Regions from separate parts of the Arthrobacter sp. R1-13 genome, predicted to be linked through region 2. Evidence: riboswitches for the same ligand, from Rfam matches in the RefSeq annotation. Region 2 holds a riboswitch; each other region holds the start of a gene.
What was found. Region 2 has a riboswitch for cyclic di-AMP ahead of M1D88_RS03615 (aggregation-promoting factor C-terminal-like domain-containing protein). Riboswitches for the same ligand answer to the same signal wherever they lie in the genome.
Positions count from the first base shown of each region.

Region 1: another riboswitch for cyclic di-AMP. It lies ahead of M1D88_RS19770 (hypothetical protein); the one in region 2 lies ahead of M1D88_RS03615 (aggregation-promoting factor C-terminal-like domain-containing protein).
Region 3: another riboswitch for cyclic di-AMP. It lies ahead of M1D88_RS17495 (LysM peptidoglycan-binding domain-containing protein); the one in region 2 lies ahead of M1D88_RS03615 (aggregation-promoting factor C-terminal-like domain-containing protein).

Region 1 is NZ_CP096420.1:4,266,362-4,274,225, forward strand. It holds gene M1D88_RS19745 (helix-turn-helix transcriptional regulator) at 1-89, opposite strand, end outside; gene M1D88_RS19750 (hypothetical protein) at 83-511, opposite strand; gene M1D88_RS19755 (alpha/beta fold hydrolase) at 741-1,460, shown strand; gene M1D88_RS19760 (hypothetical protein) at 1,465-1,758, opposite strand; gene M1D88_RS19765 (ATP-binding cassette domain-containing protein) at 2,106-4,496, shown strand; gene M1D88_RS19770 (hypothetical protein) at 4,523-5,872, opposite strand; cyclic di-AMP (ydaO/yuaA leader) riboswitch at 5,875-6,032, opposite strand; gene M1D88_RS19775 (LexA family protein) at 6,238-6,669, shown strand; gene M1D88_RS19780 (Y-family DNA polymerase) at 6,662-7,864, shown strand, end outside.
Region 2 is NZ_CP096420.1:725,220-733,083, reverse strand. It holds gene M1D88_RS03640 (SixA phosphatase family protein) at 1-439, opposite strand, end outside; gene M1D88_RS03635 (hemerythrin domain-containing protein) at 703-1,278, opposite strand; gene M1D88_RS03630 (winged helix-turn-helix domain-containing protein) at 1,652-2,524, opposite strand; gene M1D88_RS03625 (response regulator transcription factor) at 3,140-3,874, shown strand; gene M1D88_RS03620 (sensor histidine kinase) at 3,881-5,377, shown strand; cyclic di-AMP (ydaO/yuaA leader) riboswitch at 5,465-5,642, shown strand; gene M1D88_RS03615 (aggregation-promoting factor C-terminal-like domain-containing protein) at 5,642-6,376, shown strand; gene M1D88_RS03610 (YdeI/OmpD-associated family protein) at 6,426-6,869, shown strand; gene M1D88_RS03605 (HAD-IA family hydrolase) at 6,850-7,518, opposite strand; gene upp (uracil phosphoribosyltransferase) at 7,522-7,864, opposite strand, start outside.
Region 3 is NZ_CP096420.1:3,765,911-3,773,774, reverse strand. It holds gene M1D88_RS17505 (hypothetical protein) at 1-413, opposite strand, end outside; gene M1D88_RS17500 (threonine/serine dehydratase) at 1,121-2,053, shown strand; cyclic di-AMP (ydaO/yuaA leader) riboswitch at 2,162-2,363, shown strand; gene M1D88_RS17495 (LysM peptidoglycan-binding domain-containing protein) at 2,368-3,207, shown strand; gene M1D88_RS17490 (SCO4226 family nickel-binding protein) at 3,302-3,550, opposite strand; gene M1D88_RS17485 (phosphotransferase) at 3,661-4,605, shown strand; gene M1D88_RS17480 (serine hydrolase) at 4,659-5,624, opposite strand; gene M1D88_RS17475 (NAD(P)/FAD-dependent oxidoreductase) at 5,945-7,069, opposite strand; gene M1D88_RS17470 (Gfo/Idh/MocA family protein) at 7,155-7,864, opposite strand, start outside.

The sequences.
Region 1 (7,864 bases), 960 kb from region 2:
GTGCGGTCAGCCAATTCGGCCTGGGTCATCTCGTTGTGGGCGAACCGCAGGCGCCGTATGTCATTGGTTACCCTGGTTGGCTTCACCATGCCGGGAGCCCCCGCCTGTAAGCGACAATCTTGGCAACGGACGCCAGTGCCGCAGACAGGAAAAATGCCAGATAGACGGCATTGGCGATCCAGAAGTAGGGGAGCTCGGCCATTGACATCAGGAGCGCGGCGACACCGCCGATCACGAGAAAAGACTGGCCGATGGATTCGCCGAACCGGTAGATTTCCCGGTCCCGTTGGTCCTTTTTCCCGGCTCCTTCACGGATGACCATTGACCCGATGATGTTCAGCAGAATAGAGCCAGCGATCGCTCCCCCCGTGGTCCACAACATGGTGGCGACGTAGGGGGTCTCCTCGAGCGGAACGTTTCCAGCCTGCCCTAGGACTATTGCCACATAGATTGCGTAGGCGGCAAGACTTACCACCAGCATGATCCATGCGCTTCTTTCTTCGGAACCCATCTTCACTCCTATGGACAAGGGACCCCTCGGAAGAGGATGTATAAAAAACTTTACACGATGTTAGGAAAAGATGACTTCCAGAAAAGCGAAGGTGGCAACGGTCGGATTGGATCCGATTGCGAAATTGAATGCAACCGCGCGCGGGGAACTGGCAAAGTGCGGTTGGATCGTTTTCACAACACTCAGCGGCTACTCGAAAATTTTGGGCGTCCAGGCGTAGGGTACGGTCATGGACATCATCCTGGTTCCCGGTTTTTGGCTGGACGCTTCATCGTGGTCAGAGGTCACCCCACCGCTGGTTGCAGCGGGTCATCGGGTCCATCCGTTGACCCTGCCCGGGCTTGAGTCAAAGGATGCGTCCAGAGCCGGCATCGGCCTCCGCGATCACATTGACGCCGTCGTCGCCGCCGTCGACGCGGTTGAGGGCCCGGTGGCCCTCGTGGGCCATTCCGGCGGAGGCGCCATCATCCACGGTGCTGTCGATGCCCGGCCCGACCGGGTGACACGCGCTGTCTATGTGGACAGTGGACCGTTGGGTGAAGGAGGGGTCATCAACGACCAACTCCCTGCCGAAGGGGATGAGGTTCCACTGCCCCCGTGGGAGGGTTTTGAGGATGCCGATCTCACCGACCTGAATGAAGAACTGCGTGCTGCCTTTCGGGCACGCGCCATCCCAGAACCACGAGGCGTCAGCAGCGACCGGCAGCATCTGCAGGACGAGCGCCGCTACAACGTCCCGGCCACCGTTATCGCCTGCGAGTTCCCGTCCTCCCTTCTCATTGAGTGGATGGACTCCGGCCATCCGTTCGTAGCGGAGCTCGCCCGGATTCGCGACGTCGAGTTTATGGACCTGCCCACCGGGCATTGGCCGCAGTTCACCAAGCCCGCCGAACTCGGCGAGGCAATTCTCGCCGCCGTCGACGGTGCGTCAGGGAGTCGCCGGGGCTGACCATTCAGGCGTGGCTTACCTGGTTACCCCAGGCTTCCGTTTCACGCTGAATGCGCTGCGTGATCAATTCGACCTCTTGGGACATTTGAAACCCGACAGGAAGGCGATCCCCAGGCCAGCTGGACACCTCACGGGACTCCGCCAAGGCCTGAGCCAGCGCCTTGGAGAGGGTGCGAATCTTCCACAAATGCAGCGCATGGCCCTTGGCCCGCCTGTGATGCTCGAGTATTTGCCCCAGCAACTCACGGATTGCCGATGTAACAGCCAACGGTTTCGGCCGGCCCTGAATTCTCCCCATGCGATCCACCGTCCTCCAGCATGTTGATTCCGCGCCTGGATTCAAGTGTTGCGAACGTTGCTTAAGGTCCCGGCAACGCTGACTAAGGATCCGGTCAAGATAGTGCTGCGCCTCGACCCTCTTTGATGCAGACGACGGCGACACTCCGGGATTTTAGGCGTGTTGCCTATTTCGCTGCCCCGAAGATGGTCAGACCGGCACGGTCCGAAGGCCGGCAACAGATCAGGAATGGAGAAGCGTGGGGCGCCGAAGCGCGCCTAGTATGACTGCACGAAGCTGGTTAAGATCGAGCCAGATGACGCCGACGGAAACCGCGTAGGCGACCCCTCGTAACAGATGGAGACACGATGACCACGGCCACGAGCACGGACATTCGGTCAGCAGAGCTGCACCCCGCCGATCGCCACGACCTGATCCGCGTGCAGGGTGCACGTGAGAACAACCTCAAGGACGTCACCATCGAGATCCCGAAGCGGCGGCTGACTGTGTTCACCGGCGTATCAGGTTCAGGCAAGAGTTCGCTGGTGTTCGCCACGATCGCCGCTGAATCGCAGCGGATGATCAACGAAACCTACAGCGCCTTTGTGCAGGGATTCATGCCCGCGCTGGCCCGGCCGGACGTCGACGTACTCGAGGGGCTCACGACGGCGATCATCGTTGACCAGGAGCGGATGGGAGCGAACCCGCGCTCGACAGTCGGCACTGCCACCGATGCCAACGCCATGCTCCGGATCCTCTTCAGCCGGCTGGGCAAGCCGTACATCGGGCCGCCCACGGCATTCTCGTTCAATGTCCCGACGCGGAAAGCCAGCGGTGTGATGAGCACCGAGAAGAGCGGCCGGGTGGAGAAGGCTGTGGTGCAGAACGCGGTCTACCTGGGCGGAATGTGCCCGCGGTGCGAAGGCATGGGCTCGGTCTCCGACTTTGACCTCACTGCCCTCTACGATGACGGCAAATCGCTCAGCGAAGGGGCCTTGACCGTCCCCGGCTACAGCATGGACGGCTGGTATGGCCGGATTTTCAGCGGAGCCGGCTTCGACATGGGCAAGCCGATAGCGAAGTTCACCAAAAAGGAAATGCACGACCTCCTCTACAAGGAACCGACCAAGATCAAGGTGGAGGGCATCAACCTGACCTATGAGGGGTTGATCCCGAAGATCCAGAAGTCGATGCTCTCCAAGGACGTCGAGGCCATGCAGCCTCACATCCGCGCTTTCGTTGAGCGCGCAATTACCTTTCAGTCCTGCCCCGAATGTGACGGCACGCGGCTCAGCCCGGAGGCCCGGTCCGCGAAAATCCGCGGCAAAAACATCGCAGAACTGTGCGACATGCAGATCAGCGATCTGGCCGGGTGGGTCGGCGAACTCAACGAGCCGTCGGTTGCACCGCTCCTCAAAGGACTCCGGCACCTGCTCGACTCGTTCGCCGAAATCGGCCTGGGCTACCTCTCGCTGGCCCGGCCGGCCGGAACACTGTCCGGCGGCGAGGCGCAACGAACCAAGATGATCCGGCACCTCGGGTCCTCCCTGACCGACGTCACCTACGTTTTCGACGAGCCCACCATCGGCCTGCACCCTCACGATATCGAACGGATGAACCAGCTCCTGCTGCAATTGCGCGACAAGGGCAACACCGTGCTCGTCGTCGAGCACAAGCCGGAGACCATCGCCATCGCTGACCACGTCGTCGACCTCGGTCCCGGCGCCGGCACCGCCGGTGGTGAGGTGGTCTTCGAGGGCACCCTCGAGGGACTGCGGAAGAGCGACACCATCACCGGGCGGCATCTCGATGACCGGGCTGCCCTTAAAAAGGCAGTTCGCACGCAGAAGGGCGCGCTTGAGGTCCGCGGAGCGCGCGCGCACAATCTGCAAAACGTCGACGTCGACATACCGCTGGGCGCGCTTGTGGTGGTGACGGGAGTTGCCGGCTCAGGAAAGAGTTCACTGATCCATGGTTCAGTGGCCGACCGCGACGGCGTGGTGGTGGTTGACCAGGGCGCCATCAAAGGCTCACGCCGCAGCAACCCTGCCACGTACACCGGTCTGCTCGAGCCCATCCGCAAGGCGTTTGCGAAGGCTAATTCAGTGAAGCCGGCGCTTTTCAGCTCCAACTCTGAGGGCGCCTGTCCCACATGCAACGGCGCGGGTGTCATCTTCACCGAACTGGGCGTTATGGCCACCGTTGAGTCCACGTGTGAGGACTGCGAGGGGCGCCGGTTCCAAGCGTCGGTCCTTGAATACACGCTGGGCGGGCGGAACATCGCCGAGGTGTTGGCAATGTCGATGACAGAAGCGAACATCTTCTTCAGCGAAGGAGAGGCCCGCACGCCTGCTGCCCACAAGATCCTCGACCGGATCGTGGACGTCGGGCTCGGCTACCTCACCCTCGGCCAGCCACTCACCACACTGTCAGGCGGCGAGCGCCAGCGCATCAAGCTGGCTACCCAGATGGCGGAGAAGGGTGAGGTCTATATCCTCGACGAACCGACCACGGGCCTCCACCTGGCCGACGTCGAGAACCTGCTGGGTCTGCTCGACCGCCTGGTCGGGTCCGGCAAGTCGGTCATCGTCATCGAGCACCACCAGGCGGTGATGGCGCACGCCGACTGGATCATCGACCTCGGTCCCGGTGCCGGCCATGACGGCGGCCGGATCGTCTTCCAAGGCACTCCCGCTGACCTTGTCGCAGCCCGCTCCACGCTCACAGGTGAGCATCTGGCAGCGTACGTGGGGGCCTGACGCCGGCACGAAACCCGGAGCAGGCCTCAGTACCAGTTATTCGCTGCGCGGAATTCCAAGGCTTTGGTCGGGGAACCATAGCGTTGTTTGATGTAGCTCATGCCCCTGTCCACCTGGCTGCCGCGCCACCCAGCTGAGGTGTCCCAAAGGGTGCTCAGGGCAGTCATCTCCTCGGCGCCCCATCCGTACGAGGCCAGGCGGCTGCTGGCATAAGTGCTGGTATCGACGACGTCTTCCGCAGCGCCGTCCACGGCTGCGGGAGCCGTAGCGGTGGCCGTGCCCAGCAAGGGGTCGAGCAAGCCGGTAACTGGCGTCAGCAGTGTACTCGGTGACTGCGACGGTGTCGGTGTCGGTGCTGGTGCTGGTGCTGGTGCTGCGGTTGTCGCAGGAGCCGGTGCCGCCGTTGGCGAGGCCGGCGCGGGCTGAGGGTTCGAGGAAGAGGCCGGAGGCTGGGCGTTCGGGGACGTGGCAGAGGCGGGCGGAGCCGCGGCGGTGGAGGCAGCCGCTATTGCCGCCAGGGTGGGAGCGTCCACCGGCATGGGGAGGCTGCCCACACCAGGCAGGCTAGTGCCTTGTTGATCCGCTGCCGCCGGGACATCGGCACCGGCCGCCGCTTGGGCCGGGGTGCCGCTGGTTGTCCCAGGGGACGTGGCCGAGACGGTTGGCCGGGGGGTAGTGGTTCCGGCGGTCGGCCGTATTCCGGAGGTCGCCCGAGTCGCGTTCGTTGTGCCGGGGGCCTCCTGGGCGGAAGTTTCCTTGCCGAAGAAGGGCAGCTCTGTGGCCTGGCTGGCTGCTCCTACGCCAAGCAGCACGGCAAAGGCTCCGGCTACGACGGCCATCCTTTGACCCATGACACGAACCGAAACGGCTTTCTTCAGGACATCATCGGGCTTGGAACTGAATACGGCAGCCAGCTGAGGGCTATGTGCGCTCGTCTGGGCGTCGATTGCAGCGGCGGCCGATGCGCTCACCGTTGGCTTTTCAACTGCCGCGCGCCCCGTCCTGCTCCGTCGCGTCGCTGCGGGGGCGGGACGCACTTCGGCTATGGGTGCGGTTTCCGGAGCGGAGCTCTCCTGCACGGTCGTCGGAGCGGCTTCAGTCACAGGCGCAGTCCTGGGGGCAGGGGGTACTTCAAAGGCCGGGCGCCTGTCCCTGCTTCGCCGCGTGACGGTGGAAACCGGTGCAGTGGGCTCAGGTTCTGCGGGAATCGGCGCGGCCGGAATCACGGTGGTGGAAACGGGGTCCGTGGGAGCCGTCCCGAGGTTCGGCTCTTCCGCGGCGGGGTTTGTTGGGCTGGGGGTTTTGACGGATGGCGCAGCTTCTGCGCGATGCCGTCCGGCGCGTAAAGGGCGCGACTGATCGAAAGAACGGGACATGATGGTTGCCTCTCAACGCCTGCGAGGTTAGCTGTCGGGTTCGGAAGAGGTCAACCGGCCGGCACGTTAGACGTGACGGCTTCACCCCACGGGCCGCTGGGTAGCGGCCCGAAGACTCTGGGTCCCCCGTCTCTGCCTTAGTGTTGGGAGTCCGGGATGTGGCAGAGCTCGGCGTCAGCCCGGACGCGGCCCGATCCAGATGGGCCACGCACAAACCGTACAGGAAACCCTCCCTTAAAGTCACGTTTAGGTAACAGGAAAAGGTTGGCGGCGAGTCACGTTGCACCATCCGGATGCGATAGGCCTTTTTGTCCGACCTCGCAGTACACTGAATTATCGAACATATATTCGAATGAAGGTGTGTTGTGGGCATTATTGTGGGTCCTCGTATGATAGCCGCCGGCAGCTCGCTGCTCACGGTTCTCATCTCCCCTGTGGCGGTGGCTGCAGGCTACCCCTCGCCAGCGCAGGACTACTTTGACGGCAGGATCGACCTCAACGAACACCTCATCAAGGACATCACCAGCACGTACGTGGTGAGGGTCTCGGGAAATTCAATGGAGGGGGCGGGCATCAGCGACGGGGACGAATTGATCGTCGATCGCGCCCTGGAGCCCAAGGACGGGTCCGTGGTCATCGCCGTACTGGACGGTGAACTGATCATCAAACGCCTCCGCATCAGACAAAGCGGCGTCCTGCTCCAGGCGGAAAGTGCGAACTACCCGGATATCCGCGTTGCAGCACTGTCCGACCTCATCATTTGGGGCGTGGCCACGAGGTGCCTCCACCATGTCTAAGCCGGCAATGATGCACCGGATGCAGCAGATCGCCCACGTGGACGTGAACTGTTTTTATGCCTCGGCTGAGCGTGCCTTTGACCCATCCCTGGAAGGTCGGCCACTGGTTGTGCTCTCCAATAACGACGGGTGTGCCGTTACCCGGTCACCCGAGGCCAAGGCACTGGGCATCCCGGTAGGCGAGCCCTGGTTCAAGATCGCACCACGGGTCAAGGAGTGGGGCCTGGTGGCCAGGTCCAGCAACTATGAGCTGTACGGCGACATCAGCGCGCGCGTGATGGAACTCCTCAGCAGGTTCTCGGCCTGGCTGGAGGTCTACAGCATCGACGAGGCCTTCCTTGGCGTCAAGGGAACCCCGGATGAGCTCCTTCGGCTTGGACTGGAGATGAAGGCCGCCGTGCGCCGCAACGTAGGCGTGCCGGTGTGCGTCGGAATCGCAGGAACCAAGACCCTGGCAAAACTTGCGAACAAGTGGGCCAAGAACAATCCGGGCTTCAACGGTGTTTGCCTCTGGGATTCCCTCCCCCTCGCCCAGCGGGAAACACTGATGGCCCGGCTGTCGGTGATCGAGATCTGGGGCATCGCCTCCCGCCTGACCAAACGCCTCAATGCCATGGGAATCCAGTCGGTCCTTGACCTTTCAAAGGCAGATCCTGTGATGATCCGGGACCGCTTCTCAGTGATGGTGATGCGCACCGTCCTGGAGCTTCAGGGCACACCATGCATTCCGATGGAGGAGGAGCGGATCGGCAGGGACCAGTTGATTTTCAGCAGGTCCTTCTCCACGCCCATCACTACCGTCCATGAACTTCGCCAGGTCCTCAGCATTTACGGTCAGCAGGCCAGCGCCAGGCTGGCCAAGCACGGATTGCAGACCAGAGTCCTCACGGCATACGCCGCCACGTCCTACTACAACCCCCAGGACACTTCCTACCCGTCGGCCTGCATCAGGTTGCCGATGCCCACCGCCGATCCCGTGCTCCTTACCCGGGCAGCGCATGCTCTGTTGCCGCAGATCCAGGAGGGAATCAAATATGCGAAAGCGGGAATCATGGTGACCGATCTGCGCCCCTCGGGGAACCAACCGCCCCTGTCTCCGTTCGAGAACCCTCACGAGGAACGCGGCATCGGCCCTCTTCTGGAGGACGTGGCCCGCCGTTATGGCCGGGGCTCCATCGGACTGGGTCACGCCGGC
Region 2 (7,864 bases):
GGCCGCTGGTGGGAAACCGGGTGGCTGCATCCATATAGGCATCGTGGTCGGAATCGCGGGAGGCCAGATGCATTGCAAGATCCTGCACGCCGGGCATATGCGAAATGACCATAAGTGTGGTGACGGTGTCCGGCACATGGTTGATAACGGCCAGCATCCGCTGGGCCGACGCCGCGTACAGTCCGCCCTCAAGCTTGGGAGTGGGTGCTTTATCTCCGAGTTCGCTGCACACCCACGTACAGGTCTGCCGGGTTCGCAGGGCACTGGAGCACAAAATAAAGTCGGGAACCACGTCATGTTTGAGCAGCCATTTGCCGGCCAGCGGAGCTTCCCGGTGACCCCGCTCTTCAAGGGGCCGGTCGTGATCGGCAACCCCGCCAGGCCAGTCGGCCTTGGCATGGCGCATGATCACCAGCCGCTTAATATGGTGCTCACTCATGCCCCCAAGCCTATAGCCGAGTGCCAGTGGCTGCTGCCCACTCGTAGGGCCGCAGGGACAATGAAGGGTTAGCCGCATCTATTGCGCCTACCACCGCCGGCGGGCTGCCCTTACGCCGGCCCGTTAGCCTCGGCGAGCGTAAGCCCTTCCGGACCTTCAACTATGTAAAAGTTGACGAATGCGTCTGCGAAACCGTGGACGTTGTCGGCGACCTGAGTGAATGCCATGGTTGCTCCCTCGCCGCAGATCCTACAGCGCGCTCTTTAGCCTGTGTGGCGCCCCGTGAGCTTGTCCAGCAGCCGGTCAACCATTCCAACACCTGGGCCAACAGTCTTGTGGAACAACTCGGAGTGCGGCGCAGCGGGGTGTGGACGGGTAGGTGCCAATTTCTTGGCCTTCTGTACTTTTTCGCCCATATCAACGAGTCTTTCGGCAGGAATGTGAGCACGTAGTTTCGGGAACTGTTCGGACTCCTCGTCATTCGCATGGTGACGCAACTTCGCCTCCAACTGCTGAACCAGTTCCATAAAGGTCGGATCAGAAGGATCCACGCCTTCCACCTGCTTCATCAAGTGGACAATCTCGTCGTGTTCCTTCTTGTCGTGCTCGACCTCCTCGGCACCGTTTGGCACGTGCTCTTCTATCGCAGGGTAAACGAACATCTCCTCGGCGACGGCATGGCGCATCACTTCGGCGATCAAAGTATCGGCCAAGTCTCTGCGCTGGCCGGCATCTGACGTTGCCTCAATCTGTCCGAACAGCTCCACCATCTGCTGATGGTCAGCGGTGAGGATGTCCACCACATCCGATCCTTGGCCACCAGCGTTGGACTGGTTCATGACACGCACCTCCTGCAGATCGTTTCTCCTACCCTGGGTAAGAGGTCAAGCTACCACCGCACGTCAGTGGGATCCATAGGTAAGTCTTCTCCAAGGCTTGCCGGGATCGGCGGTCAACCGTCTCCCGCCAGGAACCTTAGCCGCGGAGGCACACACTCAATAGTCACGCACAAAAGCGGCATTCTGCGTAGTGCCTCATCGCCGTCGGCCCACGCCGTCAGGGTTCCCTGGCCGAGCTTGCGAGGCTAGGGAGACGGTGGGGAGGAACGAAGGAGGAAGCGAGCTGGCAGGATTCCTTGTCCGAGCTTGCGAGGTCAAGGAAGCCAGCGAACGCTATGGCACGGCAGAATGCCGCTTTCGTGCGTAGCAGAGGCTAGATCGAGTATTCCGGAGCGGCCCAGACAATGACCTCCGGGTGCTCATAGAAGCGGTAGCCCTGGCCGCGGACGGTGCGTACAGTGTTGGCCAGACGGCCCAGCTTTGAACGGAGCCGGCGGATGTGGACGTCGATGGTGCGCTCGTTCGGCACCTCTTCGGCATTGCGCCACAGGCCTTCAAGGAGTTCGTCGCGGCCAACGGTTCGCGTGCCGTTTTCCACCAGGTAATTCAGCAGTTCGAATTCCTTGAACGTCAGGTTCAGCGATTCGCCATCGAGGTGGACTTCACGGCGGGCAAGGTCGATCAGCACACCGGAAGGGCGGGGATCCTGCGGCTGGGGTGTGCGGGCCGTCTCGGGGCGCTGCCGGGAGTTCACGGTGGGGTCACCGAAAGTTGAACGGACGACGTCGAGTGCGGATCCGGGGGCGTTAGAGGGCGCTACGGCAACGGCGGCGTAGCTTTCAGCACCGGAAACGAGGGACTGGGCGTAGGCGCGGATTTCCTGGGCCAGCTTGGCGATGGAAGTCCCGGACGCGGCGGCAGTTTCCTCGTCAATACCCATGTACAGCACAAATCCGCGGGCAACGTTCTCATTGGGAACAGGACGGACAGCCGAGCCGTTGGCCGGAGCGATTACCGGAGTGGGGGCGGTGGCAGGCGCCGGATCGACCGGTGAGACAGCGCGGAGCTGGCCGTAGGAGGTGGGGTTGTAACCCTGCGGGACGAAGCCGGGCGCGGCGTAACTGCTGCCGGGAGCCGCGGGAGCGAGGGCAGGGCGGCCACCAAGACCTGGGCGGACACCGGCGGGCGGAGCGCTCTTGTTGGCGTTACGGACGGAGATGTGGACGTATCCAGATGCAACTGACATGAATGCTTACCTCAATGTGAATGGCCGTCATCGCGGCTCGAATGCTCGATTACCCCGCAATGAGAACTGGGGAGGGGCGCCCGACGCTGGGCTGGGGGCGAATGCCTAAACAACTGTTCGGGGTAGGAAAGTCAGGCGTGCATTCGACAACAGCGCATGTCAAAACCAGCGGATGTGCTGGTCTGAGATACTGCGGCTGCAGGTGCTGTTGAGTTCTTGTTCACAATGAGAGTGTGCAACGTAACAATGACAACTTGCAAGTAACAATGGACCGGTTCGTCCGCATCGTGAGACAAAAGGGCGTTATGTGATGTTAATCACCATTCTGTGACGGCGATAAAATAACAGTTGTTTTTCTGTATGAACGTTCGGGAAAGCAGCTTTTCCGAAGAAAATTCTCACTTTTGCCCACTTTTTTCGCTTATATTCAGTTGCTTTTCTAATACCGAAACACACTGCCTCTAACAGCTGTCAATGTCCAGCCCCTTTACACCGCCTCCTGAAAAATTCGCTCAATTTGCATCTGCTAGGCAATGCGGGAAGGCGATGACCCTCACAGGCTGCACACAGGAAGCGCACAGCCCTGGCAATTCCGCAGGGCCAAAACTTGAAGGTATGCCAGCACCTCACACCACAAATCTGCCGCAGCTCACCCACCCGGACGGCTCCCCCATCCGAGCCCTCGTAGTCGACGACGAACCAAGCCTGTCTGAACTGATGAGCATGGGCTTGAGAATGTCCGGCTGGACAGTGGCAATAGCAGCGGACGGACCGGCAGCGGTAAAGCTCGCCAAGGAGTTCCGTCCCGATGTCCTGATTCTGGACGTGATGCTTCCCGGATTCGACGGCGTTGAGCTGCTGAAGCGGATACGCACCTTTGCTCCTGGGGTCCCGGCGCTGTTCCTGACAGCCAAGGACGATGTGCAGGACCGCATTACGGGTCTGGCGGCCGGTGGAGACGATTACGTGACAAAGCCATTCAGCATGGAGGAGGTCCTCTTGCGCCTGCACCGGCTGGTTCAGCGCTCAGGCGTTGCTGCCATGGACACGGCCGAACTGGCCGTGGGTGATCTCCTGCTCAATCTTGACACTCGGGAAGTAACCCGGGGAGGCGAGGACCTGCAGCTGACCGCCACCGAATTCGAGGTGCTTCGCTACCTGATGGAAAACGCCAAACGCGTTGTCAGCAAGGCGCAGATCCTGGACAACGTCTGGAATTACGATTTCGGCGGCCAGGCCAACATTGTGGAACTCTACATTTCCTACCTGCGGAAAAAGGTGGACGCCACCCTGCCGCCAATGATCCACACAATGCGCGGTGCGGGCTACGTCATCAAGCCGGCGATCTGAACCACCGTGCCGTCCCTGACCTTCTCCGGCAACTGGCGCCGGCCGTCGACCTGGCACCTGCGAACCCGGCTCGTCCTTGTTGCCATGGCCCTCCTGGTGGCTATTTGCGGAGCGACCGGAATAGTCAGCTACGCCTCCATGGACTCATTTCTCACCGGGCAGTTGGACGGCAACCTCAAGGTGGCTTCGGCTAACGCTGGCAGGCCCCCTTCCAGTAATCCCAACGGATCCCCGGATCCGCTGAATGCACGCGGGTCCGGGGCAGGCACTATGTTCGCCCGAATCCAAAACGGCAAGGTCAGCAGTGCCGGATTCGTGGCCTGGGGTGCAGGCCAAACGGACCTGTCCCCCCAAGACAACGCTGCTCTGCTGAGCCTGCCAATGGACGGCAAACCAGTTACGCGGACACTTGCAGACGGGGACTATCGATTGCTGGCACTACACATGCGGGATGGGGGCGTGCTGGTAACCGGCCTCCCGCTGGCAGCCAAGGAGAGCACACTCAACTCGCTGGTCTGGACCATGACGGCGGGGTCGCTCGCGGGAATACTGCTGATCGGTCTGGTGGGGACAGGGATAATCCGCCGCAACCTGAAACCCCTTGAGCAACTGTCCGATGTGGCCACCCAGGTCTCCCGGTTACCCCTCGACGCCGGCGAAGTGGCACTCGCCGTGCGGGTCCCGCCGTCGAGCGCTCATCCCGGAACTGAAGTAGGCAGGGTTGGCCACGCCCTGAACCTCATGCTGGACAATGTTTCCCGGGCGCTTGAGTCCAGACAAAGGAGCGAAACTAAGGTCCGGCAGTTCGTGGCGGATGCCTCCCACGAACTGCGGACCCCCCTCACCGCGATCCGTGGCTACACCGAGCTGATGAGGATGACGGAAAAGCTGACTCCCGACGGAACGAAATCCCTCGCAAGGGTTCAGAGCCAATCCGAGCGGATGACTGCCCTCGTGGAGGACCTGCTCATGCTGGCCCGTATTGATGAAGGGCAGCAGCTGCGACTCACTGATGTGGATCTTACGCAGCTGCTGGTCGAAACGGTCAGCGATGAGCGGGTAATGGCGCCTGACCGGCATTGGAAGCTGGAGTTGCCGGGAGGTGCCGTAATCGTGCGCGGCGACACCTCGGGATTGCGTCAGGTCCTGATGAACCTTCTTTCGAACGTACGGAAGCACACGCCGCCCGGCACCACGGTGGTGGCTGGTTTGACGAACTCCGAGGAGGGAAGTGTCGTGATTTCCGTTACTGACGATGGTCCCGGCATCGACCCGGGATTCGTTGACACCGTATTCGCACGTTTTACGCGTGCTGATGCCTCGAGAGCCAGCAATCGCGCTGGAGGAAGCAACCGTGAGGATGAGGGATCCAGCGGGCTCGGGTTATCGATCGTCCACTCGATCATGGAGGCGCATGGAGGCAGCGTTGAGGTCGCTTCCCGACCTGGCAGGACCAGATTCTTGCTCAGGTTTCGTCCGCAAGGCACCACGCCGCCGTCGTGATCTCTGTTACCAAAACGTGACTTAGGCCTTCAATTCCTGTAGCGTCGTTGGGGTGCGGCTACCGTTCTGGCCGCATTTCCGGTTGGACGCCAAACTCTGCCGCTTCCCGGATACCGCATGACCAGGCAGAGACGGGGGACCCAGAGTCTCCGGGCATTTGCGCAGCATTCCGCCCTTGGGGTGAAGCCGACACGTGATTTTCCGTGCGGCCGGATGACCTCATCCGAACCCGACAGCTAACTCCGTAGGCGTTGAGAGGCAATCATGACTGAACCCTTGGTACAAACGCGCCCTGATAACCATCCGGAGCACAAGAATGCACCGGATCAGCCTTCAAAGCATGGGATCTCAAGGCACCGCGCGGAAAGCTCGAAAACCCCTTTTTCACTCTCCCGGTTCAGTTCAGGCCTGGGCGGCAACGGCTATCGTCTGGCTGTCGTCGCTTCGGCCTGTGCGGTACTGATTGGCGTGGGTGCCGCCGGCCAGGCCTCAGAGCCCGCCACGCCGGCTGCTGCTCCCACGGCGCAAGCTCCCACCACGGCCGACGCCGAATCACGAATCGACTTCGAAAAGTCCCTGGTCAGGGCGAAGGCCGCTCCTTCTCAGGCGCCGGTGGAGCCACAGGCAGCTCCAGCACCTGCCCCGGAGCCCGCACCCGCTCCCGAGCCCGCCCCCGCACCTGTAGCGGTTGACGATCCTGCAGCCGCCCAGGCGTACGCCGCGAGTCAGCTAGGCGCCCATGGATGGGCTGCGGACCAGATGCAGTGCCTCACCACACTGTGGACCAAAGAATCGGACTGGAAGACCACTGCCACAAACCCCAGCAGTGGCGCCTACGGAATCGTCCAGTCGCTTCCCGCCGAGAAGATGGCGAGTGCCGGCGCTGACTACGTGACCAACTTCCGGACCCAGATCAACTGGGGCCTCAACTACATCAAGGAACGCTACGGCTCCCCCTGCGGCGCGTTGAACTTCCATTACGCGAACAACTGGTACTAAACCAACCAAAGTTCGAAACCGCCGGATTCTCATCGGGCATACTGTGACCATGAAGTTCACCACCACCATCATGGGCAGCGGTAACACAGCCGGAATTGTGGTTCCTGCCGAAATCCTGGAGGCGCTCGGGGCGGGCAAGCGTCCGCCGGTCCTGGTAACAGTGAACGGTAAGAGCTACCGCAGCAGCATCGCCGTCATGGGCGGGCAATTCATGGTTGGTCTGAGCGCCGCTAACCGGGAATTGACCGGGGCTGCAGCCGGAGACACCGTGGAAGGCGGGCTGGAGCTCGACACCCAACCACGCGTCGTCGAGGTCCCCGACGATCTGGCTGCGGCGCTCGCCGCTGAACCTGAAGCGCAGGCTTTTTATGCGACCCTGAACTACAGCGCGCAGCGTCGTTATGTGGAACCTGTCGCGAGCGCCAAGCCCGGGGACACACGCTCGCGCCGGATTGCGAAGGCAGTGGAGAACCTCAAAGCCGGAAAGAAATAACGTTTTTCCCATTGGGATCCAGAAGGACTGTGGCGGAGACTGCTGAATAGTCGCGGATGTGCAGGACGCCGTCGGGAAGCTCTCCGGTGTTAGGCCCGACAGCAATGGTGCGGATGCCCGCCGCTACACCGGCCGCGATCCCGGCGGGGGCGTCTTCAAATACCAGTGCATCACCGGGGTCAACCCCAAGGAGCGACGCCGCCAGGAGATAGCCCTCAGGGTCCGGCTTGCCGCGCGTAACGTCAGCGGCGAAGACTGCAGAGACGGGGATGGTCAGCCCGGCTGCAGCCATTCGCACTTCGGCCAGCCCTCGGAAAGCCGACGTCACCAGCGCCACAGATGCAGCCGGAAGACTGGCCAGCAGCTCCACAGCCCCCGGCACCGGAACGATCCCCCTCGTCTCAGCCAGCTCCATCCGCCCGAGCTCCTCGGTGAGGGCTTCGACGTCGGATCCGGCGGGAGCATAGCGGCGGACGGTATCGATGGCCTGGACCCCGTGCGAGGTCTGCAGGATTTCGGCATAGTCGAGGCCGTAGCGGCCGGCGAATTCGCCCCACACCCGCTCCACGATGCTGGTGGAATCAACCAGGGTGCCGTCCATGTCGAACAGGACACCGCGGGCGGTCAGAGTGGTGCTGTGCAGGCTCATCCGTTATCCGGCGATCCCGTACAACCTGTCGCCGGCATCGCCCAGACCGGGCACGATGTAGGACTTGTCGTTGAGTTTTTCGTCGATGGAAGCCAGAACGATTGTGACATTGGCGTCCGAGAGTTCTTCCTCGAGCCTTGCCAAGCCTTCGGGAGCTGCCAGGAGGCAGATGCAGGTGACGTCCGAAGCGCCGCGCTTGAAGAGGAACTTGATGGCTTCACGGAGTGTTCCGCCGGTGGCCAGCATGGGGTCCAGCACGAAGATCTGCCGGTTGGTCAGGTTCTCCGGGAGCCGTTCCGCATAGGTGATGATGTCCAGGGTTTCCTCGTCCCGGGCCATTCCCAGG
Region 3 (7,864 bases), 1.5 Mb from region 2:
GTGGCCTTGTTGTTGAAGGCGATGGTGGCTCCGGTCCAAGCGCCCTTAGCCGTGCCGGCCGGAACCTCGGTGCCCACAGTCATGGCGGCATTGGCGATGGTGTAGTCGGAGGCGTCGCAGCCAACGGCTGCCACCCCGTTGACGGTGACGCTGGAGATGCTGGCGGTGACGCTCGAAACATACACAGGGCTGGTGTTGCCGTTCGTGAAATTTCCGCTCAGCGTTTGTGCAGCGCCGCCGGGCTGTAAGCCCGAAATGAAGCTGGTCTGCACGGCCGTGATAGGGACGTTGGTGGACGTGGCGGCGGTACCCGTTCCAGAGCCACCCGTGGACCAGAAGGCATAGGCCGCGCCGGCTCCGGAAAGGAGGACGATGGCTGCAACGGCCGCAGTTTTTTTCGAGTTTTTGCGCATGAGGGAACTCCAAGGGTGATGAGAGCTGAATGTTGGGAAGGCTCGCGAGAATTGCAGCTCCCGGAGGACGGGATCGCTGAAAAGTTCGTGAGTGAGGCCTGGCAGGTGATGTGTTCAACCGGTCATGGTTCCGCGGGTTTGGGACGTGAAAGCGCCTTCACCTGCTGCGGCGCCCCCAGCGCCTCATGTCCATCTTGTCGATCGGGTGCCTCGACAAGAGACACGCTAACAGCGGAGAAATGCGAAACTTGAAGATCTGTGAAGGCGCGGAGAATCTTGAGGAAAGTTTGACTGAGCTTGCTTTAGGTCGTGGAAATCCTGCGCAAACCCTCACGTCAACCTCCGTCACGATCCTCCAGGACCATGGCATGGGACTGGAGCCTGGACAAAAAAGCGCCGCCAAAAGCGCTGCTGCCACATGGGCGTCCACCATCAGTTCCCCGGAATGTGAGGATGCAGGTCCGGCGGGAACCGCAGGCAACTGCGGGTCCAGGCGCTCATGTCCGTGCTGCGACGAACCCGCGCCAGGCATGGCCGCCGCGAAAAAAGTCAGAGCAAGGTGCAGCAGCTGTTGGATCAGCCCGCAAAACACCACCCAGAACGTTGGCTCCGACGCGGGAAGTCTTCTGCCACGGGAATCCCCTACTGTGGTCGATCCACTCACTCATCTGCGCTTGAATCTACTGTGTGCCCATACGATTGTCAGCATGATCAGCCGCGCAGACGTTGAGGAAGCCGCCACCAGAATAGCCGGAAGGGTCCGCCGCACGCCGCTGATCCAACTTGACTCCGGAATGTTCCCGGGCGAGGTGTGGCTCAAGTGCGAGTTCATGCAGCACACAGGAACATTTAAGGCCAGGGGTGCCTTCAACCGCATCCTTGCCTCCCATGAACGGGGAGAGCTGAATCCTGACGTGGGCATCGTCGTCGCCTCCGGTGGGAATGCTGGCCTTGCCAACGCATATGCTGCCCAGCAGCTCGGAGTCCCCGCGTCTGTATATGTGCCGGAGAGCGCACCGGCGGTAAAGGTCAGAAAACTCGTGGCCAGCGGAGCAAGCGTGATCCAGGGCGGAACCGAATACGCCGAAGCCTACGAGGCCGCCATAAAATATGTGGAAGAGACCGGGGCCGTTTATTGCCACGCCTACGACCAGCCGGAGATCGCCGCTGGGGCCGGCACTGTCGGTTCTGAACTGCTGGAACAACTCCAGGGTGTGGACACTGTTGTGATCGCGGTGGGCGGTGGAGGCCTCATGGCGGGGGTGGCGGCAGCCGTGGAAGGCCGGGCAAAGGTGCTCGCCGTCGAGCCGTACACAGCCCCCACTCTTTCCGCGGCACTCAGGGCAGGAGAGCCTGTTGATGTTGCTGTCTCGGGGATAGCAGCTGACTCCCTGGGAGCACGCCGGATCGGAGAGATCGCCTTCGCCGTGGCGTCCCGTACCGGCGTAGCAAGCCTTCTGGTTTCCGACGACGACATCGTTACCGCTCGCTCTTGGTTGTGGGACAACTACCGCGTCGTCGTAGAGCATGGCGCCGCGGCTGCCTTCGCCGCCCTCCAGTCCGGTGCCTATGTCCCTTCCGAAGGTGAGCGGGTCGCCGTCGTTCTCTGTGGCTCCAATACAGACCCCGCCACCGTTTAGCACGCATATGTAACGCGCCGAAAAGTTTTGTTACCGAAACGTGACTTCTGGCAGAAGTAGAAGTTACTCTCTTGTGGTGCCCCCGGCTCCAGCCGGGGCATTCCCGCGTCAGTATGCCGAACCCTGCCGCTGACGGGGATTCGTCCGCATTTTTCAGCGGCAGGGACGGGGGAACCACGATTCCACTCGGACCTCTTGTCAGGTCCTAGGGGTTAAGTCGCTTCGCCCCGCCCCACGGCGGTGTGGACCGGCCGGGTGAACTCCCATCCGAACCCGACAGCTCACCCCGCAGGCATGGGAGAGGCAAAAACACCATGTCACAAAAGTCCATTTTGGCGCGCCACCGTGCCACCCCTACCGGCTCAACCGTCATGAGCGGGTTGTCGACCTCGGCTAAGTCCCACGCTATAGGGCTGGGCAGGCCGGCCCTCATCATCGCCGCCGTATCAGGCCTTCTTTTCGGTGTCGGGGCTCCCGCCCATGCTGGAGCCCAGGCACCGGATGGCTCCACCGGGGCCACTGCCGCAACCGCTGCCCAGGCAACGGCACCGGTGCAGGCAGCAGCTGTTGCCCCGGCCGCAGGAAAGGTTCACACGGTTGTCTCCGGCGACACTCTCGGAGCCATTTCGGCAAGCTACGGCGTAACCCTGAACTCGGTCCTCGCCGCCAACAACCTGGCGGTGACGTCCATCATCTATCCCGGCAACCAGATCCAGATTCCGGGAGCAGGGTCGGCGGCTGCGCCCACCCTGTCCCTGGCATCTACCTCCATCAAGCCCGTCGCGGCTCCAGCGCCCGCGCCCGCACCGGCTCCTGCGCCTGCGCCTGCTCCCGCGGCCGCCAGCGGCACGGGGGCAGCTTTGCTGGCTGCCGCCTATGGCCAGATTGGCGCCACCCAGGACTGCACCATTCTGGTGGAACGTGCCCTCCGCTCCATCGGCAAGAGCGTAGGTGACCTCGCCCCGACGCAGTTCTTCCAGTACGGAACGGTGGTTGGAACTCCCGCTCCCGGCGACTTGGTGATCAGCTCCGGGCACATCGGGATCTACGCCGGCAACGGACAAGTCGTCAGCAGCGGCATGAACTATGTCAACGCAACACTTGTTCATCCGTTGTCCTGGCTCTCGGGCTACTCATTTGTGCGGGTTGCCTAGTCCGGCCTTCCAGAAGCGCAGGGCAAAGGAAAGCGGCAGGTGCCGGGACAACCGGTATCTGCCGCTTTCTGAGCTTTAGCTGCCTCGCCGTCAGTCACACTTTCAGCGGCAACTCATGAACTTCGTCCGCGCGGTGACCTGTGCGTTCGTGGATCCGCTGGACTGCTTCGGCTGACGGGGCCTCTGAGAGGCAGTAGATGACTCCGTCTTTCGGGTCCGCCCATGCGTTCTTGAAATTGACGTTTTCCTCGGCCTGGATGGCCAGATCAGCTGCATGAGCTGCCTGGAGGTCCTCCCTGGTCAGCCCTTTCATGTTGTGGTGAACATCCATATATTCCGGCATAGTTCCTCTCCTTAGCTACGGTCTGCATGGTTTGCAGTGTGGAGTTAAGGGAGACGCTAGGCCTCTGGCCTCACACGGTCAATAGGCTTGTCGTGGGGAATAATGGGCCAATGCAACCCGATTGGAGTACCCGCATCAGCTGGCCCGATCTGCCGGAACACGTGAGGGCCGGCATCGAAGAGATCCTGGAAACTCCCGTACAGGAATGGAGCAGCCAGCGGGGTGGATTCTCCCCGGGTACTGCCGACAGGGTACGAACCGCTTCGGGTCAGAGGGCCTTTGTTAAGGCAGTTGGCGCGGCCCTGAACGAGCATTCCCCATCGATTCATCGGAAAGAAGCGGCAAATACCGCCGGCTTGCCTCCAGAGGTACCGTCACCCGCGTTGATCGGGACGTTCGACGACGGTGAGTGGGTTGCCCTCATCCTGGCTGATATCGAAGGACGTGCTCCGCGTGTTCCGTGGTCCTCGGCCGAACTGACCGTTGTTTTGAATGCGCTGCTGGAACTGGCCAGCACTCCCGTCCCGCAATCCTTGGCGCATCTGCCGTTCCTTGAACATGAGCTTCGTGAGGCGTTCGGAGGATGGGCACGTGTGGCGGGCGAGGAGCCCGAAGGCTGCGACCCCTGGATCCTGGAGCACCTGGATGCCCTCGAAACACTGGCCACACAGGGCCTCAAGGATCTCCGTGGCAACAGCCTGGTGCATGGGGACGTCCGGGCCGACAACATCCTGATCACGGACAACAACACGGCTGTCCTGGTCGATTGGCCGTGGGCTTGCATCGGTGCCGGTTGGATCGACGCGCTGTCACTTTTGATCAATGCGCGGGTGTTTGATGCAGACTTCGATGTTGAGTCGGTGCTGTATTCCCATCCGGTCTTTTCCCAGGTTCAGCCAGGCAGCGTTGACCGGGTCCTGTCCGGACTTGGAGCGTATTTTATTGATGCTGCCCGTCAGCCGCCGCCCGCCGGACTTCCCACTATCCGTGCATTCCAGCAGCAGCAAGGCGACGCTGTGATCGCCTGGCTCCAACAGCGTGCCTGCGTCAGGTAAGCCTGTGCTGGAAAGACCCGCCCCTGCTGCTGGAGGATCTGGACAATACGCAATCAAAAGCCGCTTGAGGTATCCCGCGGGAGAAACATGGCAAAGCAAATCTGGCGCGTCAACTCTTGAATGACATCGATTCTGCCTTGCCTGCCGAACGGGTTCGCTGTGTAGATCGCCAATGAATAGGCGGTACCGCCCGAGCTGAGGACAGCGACGTCGTGCATGTACTCGCCCAGGATGCCGTACTTGTGATGGACGGTCACACCGGCAGGAACTGCCGGCGGTATGAGTTCTTCATTGTTGGTCTCCTGCATATAGGCCAGCAGTTGGGCAGTGTGTCCTGCATTGATGAGGTCTCCTGAATACAGCCTCATCAACAAGGTGGCCGTCTCCATTGGCGTCAGGAGGTTTTGTGTGGGGTCGTAGCTGATACCGATGGAGGAGGCATATTCGATGAGCCGGGGAAAGCCGATAGCTTTCATGAGAAGCAGCCATGAATCGTTGTTGCTGGAATTGATCATGGCCTCCAGCTGGAACGCGGCCGTGTAATTGCCGAGCGGCTCGTCCAGCTTCAGATCTCCCGTTTCCACGAAGTGATAGTAGGCGACGGCTGTGAGGACCTTGGCCGTGCTGGCTGCGAGATAAGGGGAAACATCCCCGTACAGACGCACTTCCCCACTGCCCACGTTTCCCAACGCGATGCCGATCCTGAAATCCCCGTTTGCAGCGAGGATTCGCAGAATCTCATCATCCAATTCCTCTGTCATACCCGGGGGCGGATGCCCTTGCGGCTTCGGTTCCCGGGGGAGCAGGTAACCGACGTCGGCAAAATCTCGGGCGTCCGTCTGGCTTGCCCGCGGAAGGAGATCAGGACCGTCCGGAGCCGAGCGAAGCGGGGCAAAGATCAGGGTGGCCAGGATGATGACGGCCGTTACCGTCCAGATCGCCACCAAGCGCGTCGCTGCTAAGCGAAGCACCACCCCAGGCCGCTTGCCGCTTGTACTTGCTGGGTCTGATGAAGTCATCCCGGATCCCTCCACGCCAGCCAGCAGGGACCGCCTGGCTGCATCAGCGGATTCGTCGTAGACGTCGGCGCGAGGCGTCTACTGCACCGAATGTAGCCCCGCCTTCAGCCATTGTCCATGGAGAGGCTTCGGCCCTGCCCCGCTCCGACGGCCCTGCCCCACACCGACGGCCCTGCCCCACACCGACGGCCCCGCCCCGGGCCGTTCAAGCGGGGAAGGGCCGCCTTTGAACAAATGGGAGTGCCGCACGCATCCCCCCAATGCATCGGATGCGGGCGGCACTCCTGTCTATTGCTGAGACCCTGCTTATTTGTTGAGACCTATTTGTTGAAACGCCCGGGGCGGAACGTCGCCAGCATCGGGTGTTTCTTGCCCGACATGATCTCCTCGGCCATCAGCTCTCCGGCAATCAGGCCAAGGGTCGCTCCGGAATGGGTGAAGGCCACGAAGCAGCCGGGGGCCTTCTCGAGTTCACCGAACACCGGCTCGCCGTCGCCCGGAATCGGTTTACGGCCGATCTTCCAGGACGCAGGCTTCAGCTCAGGGTTTCCGGCTACCAGCCTGGAGGCTTCATCGGCCAACTCCTGCACCACTTCATCCGGGATGGTGAAGCTGCCGTCCGGGAACTCAGTGATCTGTTCCTCGTACCAGTCGTGATCGAGGGCCAGCGTGCCGCCAGGGTTGGGACGGACTGCGGCCCGCGGGGTATTCAGCACTGCTGAAAGGGAGTGCTCTACGGGCTTGGTCACAACCAGCATCGCGATCGGCGAAGCGTTGGGGATCTCGACGCCGAGCGGCGCCACGACCGCGGGCGTTGCCGCTCCGCACGCAACCAGAACGGTGTCGGAACCGTAGGTCTCGCCGTCGGCCGTGGTTACGCCGCTGGCCACACCGTCGGTGAGAACCACCGACGCTTTTCCGGCGTTGGTGACCAGCTGGCCTCCGCGTTCGTGGAATTCGCCCATGAGGAAGTCCACCAGATCGGGAAGGCTGACCCAGCCCTCACCAGGATTGAAGATGGCGTTCTCCGGAATAGCGGAAGCATCTATCCCCGGCGTGACAGTGCCGACGGCGGCCGGTTCGAGCAGCTTGGAGTCGTAGCCGATCGACTTCTCGTAGACGTGCCTGGCCTCGGTGACTCCGGACTTGCCTTCGACATTCCACATGAGCCCGCCGCCGAACTGCAGCCACTCCCGGTGGGGGTCTGCGGCAAACAGGGTACGGTAGCGGTCGACGCCGGCCATCCGCAGCTCATGGTACGGACGGGAGCGTTCCCCAGCGGAATTCAGCCAGGAGAGGGACCGTCCGGTCGCCTCGCTGCACAGCTGGCTTTCGGTAATGAGGGTGACGGCCGCACCGGCCCGCAGCAGATGCACTGCCGAGGAAACGCCGAGGATTCCGCCGCCGATAACGGCAACGTGCTTGGCGGAAACAACGGATGACATAACGGGCTCTCTTTCTTGAGGCTAGGAAATAATCAGGGGGCAGCTGCCCGGCTAAGGAATGCCAGGGAAGCAAAGGTGTGTGGGGCTAGCTCTGGGAGTGGATTTTCTCGATGATCCGGAGTGCTTGCACTGATTCGGCTGGGTCTACAGGCAACGGTCCCTGACCCATAAGCGCATCGCCCAGGACCTGGTAGAACTCGGGATAAGCGCCGCGTTCCGGCCGCACCAGCTCCTCGGAGCCGTCAATGCCAAGCCGGCCCCACGTGCTTTGGGGTTCCACCCCATAGTGCGGATCGGTGGGACGAACGCCCGCGTCCAACGCAGGTTCCTGCCCGTCCAGGCCCCACTTGGTGTAGCCGGCCTTGGTCCCCAGAATATGGAAACGGGCGCCGACCTGGGCTGCAGCCCCGTTCATCCAATGGCGGGACCGGACGCCGGACTGGTGCAGTAATGACACAAAGGCCTCCTGATCTGCACCCTCAGCCCCCGAGCCGGAGCCCTGTCCGTGTATGGAAGTTTCGCCATAGCTCTCCTCCACGGGGCCAAAAAGCTGGATGGCCTGGTCGATCAGGTGCGCGCCGAGATCATGCAGGATGCCGCCGCCGTCGCTAATGGGAGTCGTATCCCGCCAGTTGCCGAATCCTTCGGGGCGCCACCATTCAAAGCGGGATTCGAAGGTGCGTACTTCACCCAGCGATCCCGTGTCCAGGAGCTTTCGGACAGTGAGGAAGTCGGCGTCCCAGCGCCTGTTCTGGAAGACGGTGAGCCGCACCCCTGCCTCTGCAGCCCGGGAGA